One region of the Paenibacillus sp. CAA11 genome, then DNA from elsewhere that is predicted to be linked to it. Evidence: riboswitches for the same ligand, from Rfam matches in the RefSeq annotation. Region 1 holds a riboswitch; each other region holds the start of a gene.

Region 1 (4,849 bases):
TATCCCTTTAAGAGGGTCTCCGTACTTTAACGTTATCAATCTAGGCTTATTCCATGTCCTCCTGCTCTCTTGTCGCTGTCGTTAGCTTGTCAGCCTGCCTGCAAGGCTGTGGCTGACAAGCCTGCTCAGCTGGCGCGCCGCCTCACCGGACGCCTCCGCCTGCGTGATCGCCGAGATAACGGCGATCCCGTCTGCACCGGCGTGGATAACCTCCTCCACGCGCGATGCCGTGATGCCGCCGATGCCTACCAGCGGCAGCTCAATCCCGCTTGCGCGCAGCTCGCGCAGGATGGACGGGCCCTGCACGGCACGGGCATCGTCCTTGGACCCCGTCGGGTAAATTGGCCCGATGCCCAAATAGTCGGCACCGCCGGCAGCAGCCCGGCGCGCGTCTTCTACACTGTGGGCGGATACACCCAGTATCCGCCCCTCCCCGATGCGGACGCGGACACGGCCCGCATCTTCATCGTCCTGCCCGACGTGAACCCCGTCGGCATCAATGGACAGCGCCAGCTCCACATCGTCATTGACGATGAACGGCACGCCAGCGCGCCGGCAGGCGGCCTGAAGCTCACGTGCCAATTCCTTGAGCGGGGCGCCGCGGAGTGCGCCAGGCCCCTTCTCGCGGAACTGGACAAGCGTTGCCCCGCCGGCCAAGGCCTCCTCCACGACCTCCAGCGGATGGGACCGGCAGTTCTGACTGCCGACTACCAGGTACATCCGCAAGAGCTCACGAACTTGTGAAGCAGACCAGCGGCCTGTCATGAGCGCACCGCCTGTCTGCGGCGGTAGGCCCAATGATTGGTTGGGCCATGCCCCTGGCCCAATCCTAGATTCTCCTCGATCGCCGCCTGAATAAAAGCCCTGGCAACCTCCACTGCCTGCCCTACCTCGGCCCCCTTAGCCATCTCGGCAGCAATCGCCGCCGAGAACGTACACCCTGTGCCATGGGTATGCGGGGTGTGAATGCGGGGGCCGGACAGCTCAGAGAAGCCGGTGCCGTCATAGAGCAGGTCCACCACCTGCTCGCTGCCCTCTGCATGTCCGCCCTTGATGACCACCACCTGCGGGCCGCAGGCGCCGATCCGCTTGGCGGCTTCCCTCCGGTCTGCCGCCGTCCTGATCGCAAGGCCGGACAGCACCTCGGCCTCGGGCAAGTTCGGCGTCACGACCCGCGCAAGCGGGAGCAGCAGCTCCTTCAGCGCCTGAACCGCCTCCTGCTGGAGCAGCTCGCTGCCGCCTTTGGCAATCATGACCGGGTCAACGACCACGTTCTTCCAGCCAAAGGCTCGGATCTGCTCGGCCGCTGCCGCAATGATATCAGCGCTGAACAGCATGCCGGTCTTCAGGGCGCCGACCGTAAAGTCTGAGCCCACGGCCTCGATCTGCTCGGCCGTCGCTTCCGGCGGCAGCGGATAGACCCCGGATACGCCCATGGTATTCTGCACCGTGATGGCGGTAATCGCAGACATGCCGAACACCCCAAGCTCCTGAAATGTCTTCAGATCCGCCTGAATGCCGGCCCCCCCGCCGCTGTCTGAGCCGGCGATTGTCAGCGCTGTGGGAATGGTGTGATTGCTCATGCCTGCTGGCCTCCGGCTCGCTCGGCCTGAAGCTCTCTGATCGCCGTATGCCCCTTCAGGGAATGCGGATGCAGCTTCGCCAGCTCATCGAGAAAAGCGATCTGGAAGCTGCCCGGCCCTTGGGCAGAGGTTCGTTCTGCTGCGCGGGATGCCGCTGCCCCGTAGAAGGCCAGGCCGGCCGTACCGGCTAGCAGCAGGTTCTTCTCAACCGCTGCGAACGCTCCCAGCACGGATGTCAGCAGGCAACCGGTTCCGGTCACCTGGGTGAGCAGCGCATCCCCGCCGCTGATGATCCGGCACCCCTGCCCATCCGAGATGGCATCCTCGCGGCCGGTAATCGCGACGACAGCCTCCAGCTTACGCGCGGCCCGGATCGCAAGCTCCGCATTCTCATCGGCTCCACTTATGCCGGCGTCAACGCCCTTGATCTCCCGGGCTTCACCAAGGAGATGCGCGACCTCTGCTGCATTCCCGCGAACCAGGCTCACCTTCACTTCACGCAGAATACGAAGCGCCGATTCCGTCCGGAAGGCAGTCGCGCCCGCGCCAACCGGGTCCAGCAGGACAGGCACTCCGTGAGCATTCGCGGACAGCCCTGCAAGGATCATGGCATCCACCTGCTCTGTGGATAGGGTCCCGAGGTTAAGGACCAGGGCTCCAGCTACCTTGGCCATATCCGCCACCTCTTCTGGAGCATACGCCATAACCGGCGAAGCTCCGAGCGCATACAGGCCATTGGCGGTGAAATTGGTGACCACTACGTTCGTCATATTATGAATCAGCGGCTTGGCCCTCTGGATTTTAGTAATAAGACCCGAAATATGGTGTTCTAACATGGGACTAACCTCACTTTTCTCTTGGATTGATTTTTCAATAGGAGAGTTCAGACTTACAGTGCCGCAGCCTCTAACTGAACCGGCCATTCCTCAAGCTTGTAAGCCATATCCCAGAACAAATACTCCAGCTGACAGCTGAGCATGAAATGCTCGGTCATTCTCGCTCGTTCCAGCTCTGTTGTTGTTTCCGCCCATGCATCTACACGTTCCCGGAACTGATCTGTGACGGTCATGGACTGACCGCCATAGAAGTGAATCCACTCATAGAATGGGTGGGACTCTGAAGGACGAACCTCTTCCAGAAGCCTCTGGCCAATCTCCAGATACGTCCATGGACAAGGCAACAATACGGCCATAATCTCTCCCAGACTCCCTTCATATGCCGCCGTAAGCATATGACGAATATAATGATGTGCGGACGGAGCCAGCGGATATCCCTGCAGCTCCTCATAGGTCACCCCGGCAGCCTGGCAAAAGTTCTGATGCGGATGAATCTCACTGTGCAGAATGAACGAGATTTGCTCATTAAATACAGCGATATCCTTCCGACTTGTGCTTTTGGATATGGCCAGTCCATAGATGCGCATGTAGGCGTTTAAGTATTCAAAGTCCTGCTTGACATAGTGAATCAGCTGTTCCCTCTGCAATTTCCCCTCTGCAATTCCCCTTACAAAGGGATGGTTAAAGATCGCCTCGAAAATGCCGTCCGCCTGTCTGCGGAGCGATGCGGTAAAGCTCATGTTCTCCACCTCCGAATAATAGCCTTGCAGGAAGCACTCTAAAGACCCGCACGCACAGCTTAAACGGAACGCAAAAAAGCCGCTCCAGGGAACTGGAGCGGCTGCTATGGGGCAAGGTTCTGTACTTCACTAGTCACTAATGAAAGTACAAGGGGCAATATATAACGAGCCGGCTCCACTTTCCTACGCTAGTACGAACTAGATCAGGTTCAAAGGGTCCAAGATATGCTCTTGTCTCAGCCGCTGACGGCTCCCCTAGTGGACTTCCTATGTAATTTTGGAAATTCATTATTTCACTACAACTGTACCTATCCCAGCCTAAGAAGTCAAATTAAAATTTGCAGAGCTTGAATCGGCCTGTTGATTGCAAACGGATAGAGCTGCTTGAACATCTCAGGGCATTTCATCCATAAATGTATCCATACCCAAGGCTTCTTCATCCGCTACACTCTGAATGTCCTCCGAGCTGATCCGGATAACCTCATAGCCGTCCTGTTGCTGCTTCTTCAGTGCCCGTTCAAGGATGAACTTGGGGCTGCCTTCCCCGGCGTCTTCATCATAGACGAGCAGAATGCCATCGGTCTTGCGCAGCAGCAGCTCGTCGCGGGCGGTGAACTGCCAGGGGCCTGCATAAGGCTGCTTGCTAACCGGCGCATAGTAGTCCACGCCTCTCAGGAGTTCGCGGAAATATTCCTGCTTGTCCTCCTTCCAGTTCTCCTCCTGGGACTGGAAGGCTGTCAGTATAGAACACTTCAGGTGCGGATATGTGCTCTTGAGCTGTATAGCCACCTCTACAGCCCATAAATCCACCCCGTATTGTCCTGGCGTAATGATCCATTCCAAGCCTTCTTCCACCAGCGGGACCAGCTTATTCTCAAGAGCCTTCATAATATACGGAATGCCTTGATGCTTCTGATTAAAGATATTCAGTTCATGGGCGCGATAACCGGTTACGAGCAAATTCTTCATAGTTCCCATCCTTGCTGTTTCTTAAATCGGCGCTTGCCAGCATAAAAGAGTCCTTCCGAAAGCTGCATTCTTCGGAAGGACTTTTAGGATTCATTCCTTGTATATCATTATACCACTTCTCTAGCCGACCTTCTGGTACATATGCTGCAGATAACGCCAGCGTGTAATGAAATAATACACAACCTGCACTGCGATGAAGAATGCATACAGCGAGAGCGCATGCCCGAGCATGCTGTAATCGATCAGCTGCTGGAGAGCCATAAAAGCTACCGCACTGTGAACTACAGCCAGCACAATCGGCAGGAAGAACATCAGAACGAGCTGCCTGGTGACAACCTTCCTCAGCTCCTTCCGGCTGAGTCCAATCTTGGAGATCATGCGGTACTGCTGCTCATCCCGGGACAGATCGGCATACAGCCTGGAATAGGTAAAGCTGGCCGCAAAGGTGAAGAACACGATACCCACAAGCCCGCTGACAATCAGAATAATGCCGTTAGACTGCTTGGAATTGGCCCAGTTCAGCACCAAAGATTCCAACGGATACTCAGGCATCTCTTTATTAATGGACGCGCTCAGCTTCTCGGCAGCATCACGAGTTTGCTTCCAATCCTCAACATTGTAGAGTACCGTCTTGGCTATCGAAACATAATCTCCCGCCGCTTTAAGGCTTTCGTACAAGCGGTCCGAGATCACAATCATATCTTTATTGCCTCCCGGAACC
Region 2 (4,849 bases), 410 kb from region 1:
CCGGAACCGCCGCCAATGGCGCCGAGCTAATTCAGCAGCTGGAAGCAGGCCAGCGGCCTGACGTGGTGCTGATGGATATACGCATGCCGGTATGTGACGGTGTGGAAGGCACACGCAGGATCAAGGAAGCCTTTCCTGACATGCAGGTGCTGATCCTCACGACCTTTGATGACGATGATTTCATTATTGAGGCTTTGCAAAACGGGGCCAGCGGCTATCTGCTGAAGAACATCCCCCCGGACCGGATTATGCAAGGGATCAAGAGCGTGCACGCCGGCAATATGCTGATTCACCCCGATATCGGCCGCAAGCTCGCCAGCATGCTTCGTCCTGCGGAAGCGGCGCCTCCTCCCAAGCCTTATGAGAGCCGCTTCGCTCAAGCAGGGCTTACGGAGAGCGAACAGCAAATTGTAGCTCTGATTGCAGACGGGCTCTCCAACAAAGAAATTGCCGGCAAGCTGTTCTTGAGCGAGGGCACGGTGAAGAACTATATCACCGAAATTCTAAGTAAGCTGGAAGTCCGGGATCGGACACAGATCGCCATTTTATACTGGAAAGAACATCATAAGCAGCAAGGAAACGCCCTATAGATCAAGACTTATTGACGACAAAAACAAAGAACCGCCGCTTCCCCTAGGCAAAGCTGGGAAAATCGGCGGTTCTTTGTTCATTATACGGTTTACGCACCGGCCTTAAGGCTGAATGGATACGCCCTTCTTGAGCGACTTCATATCCGTATTGTTATTGACCAGAAGGGGAAGCATTTTGCTCCCTTTCTCCATTGCTGAAGAGCAGAGCGGACAGACCGGACTGTAGTCAAACGCAAAGTTATCCCTCATCCAGCCATTGCAGCTTTCACTTGTGCAGGACCAAATGGGCGTAAGCTCCTCGGGTACTTCTTCAGACGTTTTTTTACGGTAGTTCATGGTTTCCCTCCTAGATCAGAATAAAAAGAAAACTGCCCTTAACAATCAAGTTAAGGGCAGGATCCACCAGTGGTTATTACAGTTTTACAACGTTGTCAGCTTGTGGTCCACGGTTGCCTTCAACAATGTTAAATTGAACGCGTTGGCCTTCGTCCAAAGTCTTGAAGCCTTCGCCAGTGATTGCGCTGAAATGCACGAATACGTCTGCTCCGCCTTCAACTTCGATGAAGCCAAAGCCTTTCTCTGCGTTAAACCATTTAACTGTTCCTGTTTCCATGTGGGGTTGCCTCCCTAAAATAAATTAACATGTTCCTTTTCAATTTATCGCAGACACTCAGACCGCTTCAGCAAAGCGGGCACCGTACATCTAGCTCAATAAAAAATTCACACATTGAAAAAAGTTCCATCCTCGAATTCAAAGTGACACTCTTTTCAATACGTGAATATCGCTTACGATCGATCAGTTATTCTTATTATAAACCGCTTTCCAGGAAAAAGCAAATGCAGCAGATCAAATTGGGCGGAAAGGCCTTTTAGGTGCCCGGCTTCCCGTATGTCTTATGTCCCGCCAAGCCCTCGTCAAGGGCTCCGGTAATCATAAAGGTTCAGGGTTTCACCAATCAGAGGTAGCCCGGATGCCATTCTCCAGGCTACCTCGTAGATGTTTTAAGCTGTCCAAACCTCATTCTCTCCGCCTTCATTCAGCACTTCAATCCGGCTAGGGGTAATCTTGAGAACCACATAATCGGGATCATTGGGGCCATCCAGCCAGCGGCTGAATTCGTCCCGCCACACGCTCTTCTTCAATTCTTCGTTGTCACTAATCTTGGCGGTGCCTTCAATTTCTAGAACATCCCCGGTTCCCCCCTTCTCGTATCCAAGCAGCAGGAAGACGTTAGAGTTCTGTTCCAACTCTTGTACCTTATGCGTCTTTTTATCGGTAGCCATATAAATCTCCAGGCCGTCATGATACAGCGCCATATATCGTACCTTTGGTTTGCCGCCTTCCACCGTAGCAAACGCAGCGAACTTATTCTCCTCTAAAGCGCGGCCGATCTTGCTCTCCAGCGTGTTAGCCATGGGGCTTGCACTCCTTTTTCTGTAAAGTCATTTTCAATAGTAGTGTACCCTTATTCCAAAATATGAATCCTCAAGCAGCCAAAGGATCCTCATACTTCCTGCTGGACATCTTCGTCAGCCGGAGGCTATAATGGCAATAGCAATACCCGCAAATTTCATACAGGGGAGCTGGAACTTGGCCGGCTGAGAGTGTGTCCTTAGACACTGACCCTTATACCTGATCTGGATAATGCCAGCGTAGGAAAGTTAGATTCGTATGAATGTCTATTTACATGTTCATCGAGTGCGCGAGGCGTCCCGTCGGGGGCGTCTTTTTTTATGCGGTCATTACCCAGCGGGAATTATTGTAATTAAGGAGAGAGACCGTATCATGAAGAGAAGAAGTAAAGTATCTCTGCTGCTGTTATGCAGTGCGGTGCTGCTGTTTGCCGCAGCAGGCTGCGGCTCGAACAACGCAGCGACTGGCAACAAGAACTCAGAGAGCAGCACGACCGCACAAGGGGACAAATCCCAAAGCCTACGTGAGGTCAAATTCGTACTGGACTGGACGCCAAATACGAACCATACCGGGATTTATGTGGCCCAGGATCAAGGCTACTATGCGGAAGAAGGACTGAAGGTAGACATTATTCAGCCAAGCGATGCCGGTGCTGACACCATGATCGCTTCCGGCACAGTTCCATTCGGCATCAGCTACCAGGAAGGCGTGACCCAAGCGCGAACCCAAGGTGTGCCTCTAGTCTCGATCGCTGCTGTCATTCAGCATAATACCTCCGGCTTTGCCGCTCCGGTTGACCGGAACATCAAATCGCCTAAAGATTTTGAAGGCAAGAGCTACGGCGGCTGGGGTTCCCCTGTTGAAGAAGCCGTCATGAAATCCATCATGGACCTGCAGGGAGCAGATGTAAGCAAGGTGAAGAAAATCAACATCGGGGATGCGGATTATTTCACTGCGGTCAAGCGGGATATCGACTTCGCTTGGATTTACTACGCCTGGACAGGCATTGAAGCCCAGCTGCGCGGCGAGCCACTGAACATGCTCTATGTTAAAGATTATTCCAAGCAGTTGGACTACTATACTCCGGTCATCGCCACCAACGAGAAGACCATCCAGGAGGACCCGGAGCTGGTGAAGGCGTTCATGCGAGCCACTGCCAAGGGCTACCAATATGCGATCGACCATCCCGACGAGGCAGCTAAGATTCTGGTTAAGGCCGTACCTGACCTGGATGAGAAGCTGGTCACCGCCAGCCAGAAATGGCTGAGCCCCCGCTATCAGGACGACGCTCCGCGCTGGGGAGAGCAGAAGGAATCCGTATGGAAGGGCTATGCCGACTGGATGTATGAACGAAAGCTGCTAGACAAGCCGCTTGATGCTGCCAAAGCCTACACCAACGATTTTCTGCCAGCTAAATAGATTGAACTAAGATTTACATTGATCTTTCTATATATAACGGCCTAATACGGCCCTATAACATTCATATCTTTAGCTCATTCTATAAATAAAGCTATTATTATGTGAAAAGCGAGGTTGTTACCATGGCTAACACACTGCTTAGTATTCAGATTATTCCTAAGACGCCGGGCGGCGAGGACGTCATTCCTTACGTTGACCGGGCCATCGAGGTGATTCAGGCCTCCGGCGTCAAGCACCAGGTCAATGCGCTGGAGACCACTATGGAGGGCGAGCTGACCGAGCTCCTGGACATCGTCCGCCAAATGAACGAGGCTGTTGTCGAATTCGGAAGTCACAGCATTATCTCCCAGATCAAGATCCTGTACACGCCGGACGGCGCAAGCATGGATAAGCTGACGGAGAAATATCGCCCGTGAAGAAGAGTCAAATATGGACAAGCGTGTGGCCGCCCCTCGTGGCGGTCCTCTTGTTTTTGGCCGCTTGGGAGCTGGCGGTCGATGTCTTTCACGTAGACAAATGGATCCTGCCAAGCCCTGCGGATATCGGGCGGGAAGCTGCGGCCGGAGCGGCCGGACTGTGGGATCATACGAAGGCCACTCTGCAGCTGACGCTGATCGGGTTTGCTGTTGGCGTTCTAACCGGACTGATAGTTGCCTTCCTGCTGCACCGGCTTCCTCTTGTCAAATCAGCCCTCTATCCGCTGCTTATCTTGAGCCAGAACGTGCCTACAATTGCGCTCGGCCCTCTGCTGATGATCTGGTTCGGCTTCGGCATTCTTCCTAAAATTATACTGATTACGCTGGTGTGCTTCTTCCCCGTTGCGGTAGCGACGATGGACGGCCTGAACAGAACGGATCCCTTGATGCGCAACTATATGGAGATGGCTGGCGCTGAGAAGGGACAAATCTTCCGCAAGCTGGAATTTCCTTATGCCATTCCTTCCATGCTGTCGGGCATAAAGATCTCTGCGACATACAGTGTCATGGGCGCAGTTATTGCGGAATGGCTGGGCGCTGAGAAGGGCATCGGCTATTACATGAAAATGCAGAAGTCCTCATTTCGGACTGACCGTGTATTCATTGCCATTCTCATCATTGTCGTCATCAGCCTGGCGATGTTCGTCTTGATCGCCCTGCTGGAGCGCTGGCTGAGCCGCTATAAGCCGGAACGGAAATAAGGAGGCTTCCCTCATATGAATATGAATATGAACTTGAACTTTAACTTGAACAAGCCTAAGGACAGCCTGTCAGACAACCGCTCTGCTTCGCAGCAGCCGGTACTGGAAATTCGGGAGCTGCGCAAGAGCTATTCGAATGGGCGCCACAAGGTTGAAGTATTAGACAACCTCTCCTTCAACGTTGCTTCCGGCGAATTCGTCTCGATCGTTGGCCCTTCCGGCTGCGGCAAGAGCACGCTGTTCCATATC
Region 3 (4,849 bases), 1.6 Mb from region 1:
ATATCTTGATCGCAGTCTATCGCCAGAAGCAGGGCTATCGGCTTAGATTCCCTCAGCTGTTCCTGTACTTGTTCAGTTTGGTCTACAGTTAATACAGCCAATCCTTGTTCAGCCAGCTTTCGGGATATGATATAGGCGTATGTCGGGTCGGTATCCTTGATAAACAGAATATAATCCTCCAAGTTGAGCAGCCACCTCTTACCCAAATTCACGGTGCTTCTGCTTATTCTGCAACAGGAGGAATGACTTCATACCTCTAGCCGAAATAACGTGTATACAGAGTCTTAGCCTCCGCGATATTCTTCGTTCCATGAACTAACGCGCGTCCATCCTTAAATAGCACCATTCTGTGACCTCCAATGGAATAAGCGAGCAAGAAGGGATTGCGCTCGACCTTGCCTTCGCATAAGGCTTCAAGTTTTTGGGCAGCCTGAGACAAATCAATCTCCCGCCGGAACGGCGGCCTGATCTGAACCGTATCCCTGCCGCAGAGAACTTCACTTCGGGTTCGATTCTCTGCAGACAAATAAGGAAATACCGCGTTTGGCCCGCAGGAAGGACAATCCTCTTGCTTGGCATTCTCAACCTTAATTGAAGTTTGTTCATTCCTCCACAGATCGAAGGACAGAAGGGTTCCACGCAGAGCAGCTTGCTGGCCGGTTAGCAGCTTAAAGGCTTCTGTTGTCTGATGGGCAACCACCGTGTGAACAGCCATAGGAATAATCCCCGCCGTATCGCAGGTATCCCCTCCGAAAGGAACGGAACGCAAGAGGCAGTTAAGACAAGGTGTATCACCCGGAAGAACGGTAAAAGTCATACCATAGCTCCCTACACAGCCGCCATAAATCCAAGGAATCTGCCACTTTTGAGAAATATCATTGATTACTAATCTAGTCTCAAAATTGTCTGTAGCATCCATAATCAGGTCCACTTCCTTGACCAAAAGCTCAAGTTCCTCTGCCGTAACATCCATTACCCTCGCGTCTACCTCGACTTTAGAATTGATGGCAGATAGTCTTTGCTTAGCTGCGATCGCTTTCGGTAGTCTCTCCTTCGCATCCGCTTCAGAGAATAGCTGCTGACGCTGCAGATTACTCCATTCAACATAATCTCTGTCTGCGATCGTGAGCCTTCCTACGCCTCCTCGGGCCAGTGTTTCCGCAATTGCTGTTCCCAGTGCGCCCGCTCCAATAATAAGCACGTGGGATTGCAGCAGCTTTGCCTGGCCTTTGGTGCCGATCGGAGCGAATCGGATCTGTCTGGAGTAGCGCTCCACCTCTTCCTCAGGAACCTGAAGTTTTTTATCATCTGTCTGTTCTACATTTACGTCGCTTTCTTGCATGAACTATTTCCTCCCTGCCGTACTATAACCCGTTACTCCAAACATTCTATCATAGCCTTTGCAGATAATTATTTTTATTTTTATCCGCCTCCGACAAAATGAATAATTTCTATGCGGTCCCCGTCCTGCAGCTGCTCCTTTGCCTGCTGCTCAATAGGCACAATCTGATGATTGACCTCCACGACAACCGAGTTCATATGCAGCCCAATATATGTGAGCAGCTCCTTTATAGTCCTTGTTTTCCCAGAACAGGTAACGAGCTGTCCATTAATAGTTAATTTCATAGCCAAGCTGTTCCTCCTTCGTTCAAGTTAGCCAAGGAGGGGTTCTTGAATAACAAGCAAACAAAGAACCGCCTCCATAAGGAAGCGGCTCTATTCTCGATATGGCTGCGTTCAGCAAGTCTTCACAGTGACTGTACTAAAAATCACCGTATTGTTCCGCTGATCATATTAATATACGCCGCAAAGGCCGTATGTCCATATCGAATACCCACTTCCCTACGCTGGCATAATCCAGATCAGGTTGTAAGGGTCCGGCAGATTCATCCCCCGTCTCAGCCGCCTAATTCGCAGCTCCCCTAGTGAATAATTCAATTGTGTAACTGGAGTGATTTAGTTATGTGTTGACCAAGCTTCAACATCCCATACCTTGGTTACCCAGTCTTCATAGAAATCAGGTTCGTGTGATACAAGCAGCACAGTACCTTTGAATTCCTTAAGTGCCCGCTTTAGCTCTTCCTTGGCGGCAACATCCAGGTGATTCGTAGGTTCGTCAAATAGAATCCAGTTTGTCTCACGCATCATCAGCTTGCATAAACGTACCTTCGCCTGCTCGCCACCGCTTAGTGCACTGAGCTGACGGGTAATATGCTCGTTCTTAAGACCGCAGCGGGCCAAGTGAGCACGAACCTCATGCTGATTCAGATGCGGGAATTCGTTCCATACGTCATCGATTGGAGTTAAATTCCCGGGACGCACTTCTTGCTCGAAGTAAGCAGGATACAGGAAATCGCCGGTGTATGTTTTGCCGCTAACTGGTGGGATTTTCCCTAAAATGGTCTTTAGCAGTGTTGATTTTCCCACACCATTACAGCCAACAATAGCTATCTTCTCGCCGCGTTCAATAGTCATACTCATCTTCGGCAGCAGGGCATGGGAATAACCGATCTCAAAATCAATTCCTTCGAAAACCGTCTTGCCGCTGGCGCGAGATTCTTTGAAGCCGAATACAGGCTTAGCTGCTTCCTCCGGCTTATCGATTCGCTCCAGACGGTCCAGCTGTTTCTCCCGGCTCTTAGCTCGGCCGGATGTTGAATATCTGGCCTTATTGCGCTGAATAAAATCTTCCTGTTTCTTAATATACTCCCGCTGCTTCTCATAAGCATCAATATGCTGATTCTTATTGATATCAGCCATCTCAAGAAATTTCTCATAGTTGGCCGAATACCGGGTCAATTTAGCAAATTCTAAATGGTAAATGACCGAAACAACCTTGTTCATAAACTCTGTATCGTGAGAGATCAGAATGAAGGCATAAGGATATTCTTGAAGGTAATTCGTCAACCATTGAATATGCTCGACGTCCAGGTAGTTGGTTGGCTCATCAAGGAGAAGAACATTCGGCTTCTCCAGCAGAAGCTTGGCAAGCAGTACCTTTGTCCGCTGACCACCGCTCAGGGCGGACACGTCTCGATCTAAGCCGATAGCCGATAGCCCGAGACCATTTGCCATTTCCTCCACCTTAACATCGATAAGATAGAAATCTCCCAGCTCCAGCTGTTCCTGAATATCGCCCATCTGTACAAGAAGCTCTTCCAGCTCTTCCGGTGTGGCGTCACTCATTTTCTCTGTAATGGTCATCATCTCTTGCTCCAATTCCAGCAGAGGAAGAAAAGCGTCTTTCAGGACATCGCGAATCGTCTTGCCTGGCGTCAATTTTGTATGCTGATCCAGGTAACCATAACGTACCTTAGGCGTCCACTCTACCTTTCCGCTGTCCTTCAGCAGCTGTCCGGTGAGTATATTCATTAAGGTCGATTTTCCCACCCCATTCGCACCGACCAAGCCTACATGCTCGCCTGCCAGTAAACGAAAGGATACATTCTTAAATAATGTGCGGTCTCCAAAATTATGAGACAAATTATCTACAGTCAATAAACTCATTGTAATGAAACGGCTCCTATCACTATGATAATGAATGCCTTATCAGCCTCTATTTACGGCATTCCCTCTTATATTAACACAAGGAGCCATACTTCCGAAATATCGTGTTCATCCCTTAGCGAAATTAAAGCTATTTAGTCAGACAAGGAGCCTCAAAATATCCTCTCACCGCTGCTTCACGCTCATTCGTAAAAACTTCCTCAAGCTTATAGCTACCCTTACAAGACTCACGATAATAATATTTAATACCGCTGCTTAGATCGACACCTCCATAAATAACCTTCCGTTTGATCAGCCGTCCTCCCCCAAAGCTATAATTGTTATAATATTGCTCTCCCACCGGAATACCCTGCAGGAATACAAGTATTCCAACGTCTGCTAAGGTATTGTCCCAATCCTCATCAGGAATTGTTGGCAATGTGAACGTATATTTGAGTCCTGTCTGTCTAGCGTATGTATTGTGCTTATTAATAACCCCTGCCAGATCATCTTCTATGCAGCGGACAATTGTAGTCCTGCGAATATCATCAAAGCGGGCCTCCTGTTTAAGAATAGTGATATCCTGAGAAGCAGCCAGTTCTGCCCGCCTGCCGCGAGACCATTGTCTTCTCTGCGAGTCTAAAACCTCTACTTGATCATCTAATGTGAGTCGGATTGCCTTTCCCTGCTCATCTATTAATGTGTAGGGCTTCTTCTCAGACCATAGATGCTGGATTTGCGGTTCGCCATTCTTACTTAATGTCTCCTGGGAAGAATAAATGTAGTATCCATCATAATCAATGACCAGAACCGCAGGGATATATTGCAACAGCGCTTGTTGTGCTAAGGGATCGTCCACCACTCCGAAGTTAACATATAGCGTATTCAACAAGGCACTTAAAGCCCTCTCCTTGTTAGCTCTAAAATAACGCTCCGAGTCGTAGCCGGCTTCATACTTCTGCAGCTCGTTCTCATTCAGCCTGGTCGCTCCATCCTGAGCAGCAGTCCTAATTACGGCATTATACCTTTGTTCAATCAAATAACCCGCCCTTTGCTGAGCAGCATGTAGATCTTCGGCCCAGAACAAGCCACTGAAGACCATCACAAAAATCATCGCCCAATTAGTAATCTTCATTAAGCACCATGCCTCCATAAATGAGCGGGGATGCTAACATAGCCTGGCTCTCTCCGTACAGCAGCCGCTCAAGCGGCCCGGACGACAATTCTCCTGAAGATTTAATCTGAACAGAAAAATAATCTCCGCTCTCAAGATAGTATCTTCTATCTCCGAAATTCGTTCCTGTCCCCTGCTGTCCATACATACTTTCTAAGATATCATCCGTATAAAAAGCCTCATCTACAA
Region 4 (4,849 bases), 2.1 Mb from region 1:
GCGCCGACCTCTGTGAACCAGCTTCTGGACCTGCTGAGTCAAATTCACGGCCAGAAGCTCACCCCTGAATATCATGAAGCGAGAGCTGGGGATATTAAGCACAGCTGCCTCTCCAACAGCAGGGCTGACAAACTGCTCGGGTGGAAGCCTAAGTATAATCTTGAGGCCGGCTTGAAGGAGACCTATCAGTATATGATCACTGAAGCTAAATAGGTGTACTTGGAAAAAACGAGGCCGCTCTCCCAAAATGGGAAAGCGGCCTCGTGCCTGTTAATGATACCGGACATCACTCAGGCCGAACCAGGGAAAGGCGGCTGTGAGCAGCACTGCTGCTGCTACCGCCCCGGCTAGCAGCAAAGCAAGCTGAAGATCGGATGCCGAGTACACCGAAGGATAATAGTAGCTGCGGGAGCGTTTATCATCAAATTGCTTGGATTCCATCGCCGTGGCCACCCGGTGCGCTCTTCGGATGCTCTGTGCCAGGAGCGGCACCCCATACAACTTGACCAGGCGCAGATACCCACGCGGCCCTCGCGGCCTTCTGACTCCGCGGATGCGAAGCGCTTCCCTTCTCGTCTTGAATTCTTCCCATACCATCGGCAGCAGACGGATGGAGGCCATGAAACTGTATGCATATTTAGGACGGAGCCTCGCCTTCTGCATCAAAGCATAGAACAGCGAGACAGAAGATGTGGACAGGACAAACAGAAGCCCCTCCGTCCCCAAAGCTACGGACTTGAAACCAAGATGAATGCCTCGATAGAAGCTCTCCTCCGTGATGCGGATCAGCCCCCACTGCCACCACAGCTGGTCTCCCTTACCAAACAGAATCATGGAGACGGCGGAAGATACGAACACAAGCAGAAAGGGCAGCATAATCACAAGAATCTTCCACGGCGGAAGACCGGTTAGCCCGAACAGCAATAACAAGAGCAGCACCGTCTGATAGGCGATAAAATCAAGACTGTATGTAAACAGCGTAATCAGAAACATCGTTATCACCAGGACTAGCTTAACGACCGGATTAGCCCGGTGAAGCGGTGTTTGAAATATAGGGGTTAAGAAAGCACTCATCTAATGCAGCTCCTCTCTATATGCTGCAATTTGCCGTTTAAGAACCCTTCCACGGTCTGTCGTCACCTGCTTCACTACCCGGCCCTGCCTGAGCTCCCAGACCTCTGTCGCCCACAGCCTCGCAATGTGCTCTTCATGCGTCACCATAATAATGATGGTGCCCTGCCTGCGCAGCTTCTCGCAAAGCTCCAATATAGCAATAGTATTGACCGCATCCTGTCCGAACGTCGGTTCATCCAGCAGCAGCACAGGCTTACTCACAACCATTGCGGTAGCTACGCTAAGCCGCCGCTTCTGGCCCATCGACAGCTGATAGGGATGGCGGTGGCCTAGCGAGCTTAGTCCAAAGCGCTCCAGACAGCGCTGGACCAGCAGAGCGCTTTCCGCTGGCGGCATCCCCTTCTCCTGAAGAGAGAAGCCGGTTTCAGCTTCGACGGTCTCGGCAACAAATTGAAATTCAGGATTCTGAAACACAAATCCGAGCTTCTCCATTGTGCGCTCCACTTGGCGCTTGCGCAGTGATCTTCTCCCGCCTTTTTGGCTTTTGCCCGCAGGCTGTCCGTCCAGAGAATAGACCCCTTCCGAAGTCAGCAGTCCCATTAGACTTGATAGCAGGGTGCTCTTCCCCGCTCCGTTGGGTCCCATCACGGCGATGAAATCTCCGGGAGCGGCCTCCGCCTTCTCTACGGCAATGGCTTCCCGGTCTCCGCGGAAGCCGCGGAACTCGGCAAGTTCCAGCCTTGAAGATGGGCCAGGCTGCGATTCCGCCGCAGCTGCTTCCACCGGTGCCGGAGACAACTGCTGCCGTCCCCGGACAGACCGGGCGTAATCCTCCCATACGCCCGGGTACCAAATGCCATATTCCTGCAGTTCCTGCCGGTAACGGGCAAAGATTTCCTCGGGCTTCCCTTGCCCAAGGATCCTTCCCTCCGGGCCCAGAAGGATTACCCGGTCAACGTAGTCCAGCACCTCCTCAATTCGGTGCTCTACAATGACTACGGTTCGGCCCTCCGACGAATGCCGAACCGCTTGCCAGATCTGCTCCCGCCCTATCGGGTCCAGAAGCGCTGAAGGCTCATCCAGCAGCAGCACTTCCGGGTCCATAAGCAGCACAGAGGCAAGCGCGAGACGCTGCTTCATTCCCTGTGACAATGAAGCGATCGGCACATGCCGGTCCGGCAGGCTGAGGCCGACCTTCTCCAGCGCATCATCCATGCACGCAGGCATCTCTTCTCGCGGAATACCGAGGTTCTCCAACACGAAAGCCAGCTCCTCATCTGCATATGGCATGCAGAACTGGGTATCCGGGTCCTGAAATACAAACCCCCATGACTTTGGAATAATGCCTGCTTCCCATTTCATAGGAACTTCAATTACGCCTGGAATGAGTCCGCTAAATACTTGGAGCAGGGTTGATTTGCCGCAGCCGCTCGGCCCAAGCAGAAGCACCTTCTCCCCCGTATATATGCTTAGTGAGAAATCCTTGAATACGAAGCCGGGCTCACCGGCAAACTTTAGCCTCAGGTTCCGCACCTCTGCTGCTACCCATGCAGGACAAGCATTCGTCTTTTCTTCAACGATATGTTCTTGTAAGCTCATTACTTCTCATCCAGCGCCGCATAATCCTGGTCCTGAACAGGCCGAAGCTGGTTCGTTACCCCGGTTGCCTCCACTGCTTTGACCAACGCATATGCCAAATACCCTGCGAGGACAGCAGAGCTTACCATTCGCAGACCGTATTTATAAATTAGCATCCAAGTCTCATAATCCGCATATCCGTACAGCACATCAGGGATTAGGGAACCGATCGCCGCCCCAACGCCTGCCAGAGCTGCAACACCGGCAGAGAACTTCTTATACCGGAAGGCCGCGAAGACCAGCTCCGCTCCAAGTCCTTGAATAAGCCCATATAAGACCAGCTGCAGACCCCACCCGCTCCCGAATAGAATTTCTACATGCGCGGCTGCGAGCTCTGCAATCAGGGCTACCCCCGGCTTGCGAATTAACAAGAAGACAAGCGTTGGCGCCAGGAACCATACACCGTATACCAATTCATCGGCCTGAATGAACAAGGGGTCCAGCAGATTCGAAACCGAGCCCCAGAAGTGGTACACCACCCCAAGAACCAGCGATACAAGCACGGTAACCAGCAAATCGCTTAAGCTTAATCCCTTTCCTTTTCGAGTGTTTACTAAAGCCTCCATACAATCCTCTCCTTTTTCCCTAATCGAATTGAATTGCACGCAAAAAAACCGTCAGGACATGCGCAGACGGGTAACCGAAAAAAAGAGTACGGACGATTCTCTACGCTGGCATTATCCAGTTCAGATTGACGGTCAGCAGCGGATATATGTAGCTGCAATCTCAGCCCGGCTATCATCCCCGGGCACCCGTATCGCTATGCAATTGTCAATAACATACACCAGAAAGATGTGAACAATCAAGGGTATTTTTTCACACTGTAACCTTTGTTATGTTGATTTACCCTCTGTTTTATGTCAATATTAGCGGAAGCGGTTTAGATTAACTACACCTGCCTGCAATGGATTTGAAAGGGGATTTCCCATGGCTAAAAGAATGATGCGGCTCTTTACGGAACTATCCTCCCGAAAGTGGATTGCGGCGATGACAGGCCGTTTCTCCCACTCGAGCCTAAGCCGCCATATCATTCCTATGTTTGCAAAGGCTTATCATATTCCGCTCCATGAAGCGGAAAAGGAACTCAGCGAATATCGGACACTTAATGAATTTTTTACCCGCCGCCTCAAACCCGGCATGCGTCCCATTCATAGCGAGCCCGACATGATGATCAGTCCTGTGGATTCTCTGATTACAGCGATGGGGCCGATTGATGCGGGGACCATTTTGAATGTTAAAGGTCAGAATTATACGATTGCAGAACTGCTGAATCACTCTCCTTATATGGACAAGTATAAGCACGGTTTCTTTTTTGTGCTCTACTTAAGCCCTACCGACTATCACCGGATTCACACTCCGGTAGCAGGGCGTAAGCTGGAAAGCGAGCATATCAAAGGCAAGGTATACCCTGTTAATGATTTCGGTATGACCCATATGAAGTCGGTACTAAGCCGGAACGAGCGGCTGATCACGTATATCTCCCATGAGCTTGGTGAGGTGGCTGTGGTCAAGGTAGGTGCCATGAATGTCAGCAGCATTAAATATGTGGATGAAGCAGCCGGAGAATGGAACCGGGGCGATGATCTCGCTTATTTTGAATTCGGTTCTACGGTGGTGCTGCTGACGCAAACGAGAACCTTCGAGCCTCTTCCGCAGCTGGCCCCCGGAGTCTCTGTCAAGATGGGGCAGCCGCTTGGCCGATTTCATCGGCCCACCAAGGCCTCTACGAAGGAGCCTGGTGTGCAATAAACATTAAGAGTCCTTAAGATCCAGATGCTAACAAGCAAGGAGCTAAGCGGTTGATTCTCGCTTAGCTCCTTGCTCGTTAACGAATAGTATCCTATTTTGTTGGTGAGGGTGTTCCAAAATTAACTTTTGGGGCACCCTCTTCTCTATGATATAAATGAGTTTCAGAGATTCCTCTAAGTATTAAAACCAGTAATCTTCGCTTCTACCTGGGGGCTTTAGCCGGCGCAGGCGATTTCGAAAAATGCTCCAGCCTGGCGAGTAGGAGCTGCGGCTGCGCATCCGTCGTCTGCTCATGATATACTTACACCTCCTTTTCCAGAGTCTAAAAAAGGCTATAACCACTCATTACCCTCTATCGCATCGAACGAATCATATATTAACGAATTTC

What was found. Region 1 has a riboswitch for thiamine pyrophosphate ahead of tenA (thiaminase II). Riboswitches for the same ligand answer to the same signal wherever they lie in the genome.
Region 2: it holds a riboswitch for thiamine pyrophosphate, as region 1 does, so the genes downstream of both, DCC85_RS02440 (ABC transporter substrate-binding protein) here and tenA (thiaminase II) in region 1, are expected to answer to the same signal.
Region 3: it holds a riboswitch for thiamine pyrophosphate, as region 1 does, so the genes downstream of both, thiS (sulfur carrier protein ThiS) here and tenA (thiaminase II) in region 1, are expected to answer to the same signal.
Region 4: it holds a riboswitch for thiamine pyrophosphate, as region 1 does, so the genes downstream of both, DCC85_RS17675 (ECF transporter S component) here and tenA (thiaminase II) in region 1, are expected to answer to the same signal.

What each region holds. Positions count from the first base shown of each region.
Region 1 covers NZ_CP028922.1:969,250-974,098, reverse strand. The annotation lists gene thiE (thiamine phosphate synthase) at 82-765, opposite strand; gene thiD (bifunctional hydroxymethylpyrimidine kinase/phosphomethylpyrimidine kinase) at 762-1,583, opposite strand; gene thiM (hydroxyethylthiazole kinase) at 1,580-2,419, opposite strand; gene tenA (thiaminase II) at 2,473-3,159, opposite strand; TPP riboswitch at 3,323-3,426, opposite strand; gene DCC85_RS04375 (SLOG family protein) at 3,553-4,128, opposite strand; gene DCC85_RS04370 (ABC transporter permease) at 4,249-4,849, opposite strand, start outside.
Region 2 covers NZ_CP028922.1:555,064-559,912, reverse strand. The annotation lists gene DCC85_RS02460 (response regulator) at 1-590, shown strand, start outside; gene DCC85_RS02455 (cold-shock protein) at 693-926, opposite strand; gene DCC85_RS02450 (cold-shock protein) at 1,003-1,203, opposite strand; gene DCC85_RS02445 (pyridoxamine 5'-phosphate oxidase family protein) at 1,593-2,006, opposite strand; TPP riboswitch at 2,158-2,268, shown strand; gene DCC85_RS02440 (ABC transporter substrate-binding protein) at 2,377-3,423, shown strand; gene DCC85_RS02435 (thiamine-binding protein) at 3,546-3,839, shown strand; gene DCC85_RS02430 (ABC transporter permease) at 3,836-4,600, shown strand; gene DCC85_RS02425 (ABC transporter ATP-binding protein) at 4,622-4,849, shown strand, end outside.
Region 3 covers NZ_CP028922.1:2,580,397-2,585,245, forward strand. The annotation lists gene DCC85_RS11890 (response regulator transcription factor) at 1-182, opposite strand, end outside; gene DCC85_RS11895 (MoeB/ThiF family adenylyltransferase) at 257-1,342, opposite strand; gene thiS (sulfur carrier protein ThiS) at 1,423-1,626, opposite strand; TPP riboswitch at 1,823-1,934, opposite strand; gene DCC85_RS11905 (ABC-F family ATP-binding cassette domain-containing protein) at 1,957-3,507, opposite strand; gene DCC85_RS11910 (hypothetical protein) at 3,638-4,621, opposite strand; gene DCC85_RS11915 (hypothetical protein) at 4,608-4,849, opposite strand, start outside.
Region 4 covers NZ_CP028922.1:3,781,220-3,786,068, forward strand. The annotation lists gene DCC85_RS17660 (NAD-dependent epimerase/dehydratase family protein) at 1-213, shown strand, start outside; gene DCC85_RS17665 (energy-coupling factor transporter transmembrane component T family protein) at 271-1,074, opposite strand; gene DCC85_RS17670 (ABC transporter ATP-binding protein) at 1,075-2,673, opposite strand; gene DCC85_RS17675 (ECF transporter S component) at 2,673-3,278, opposite strand; TPP riboswitch at 3,359-3,478, opposite strand; gene asd (archaetidylserine decarboxylase) at 3,640-4,461, shown strand; gene DCC85_RS17685 (helix-turn-helix domain-containing protein) at 4,838-4,849, opposite strand, start outside.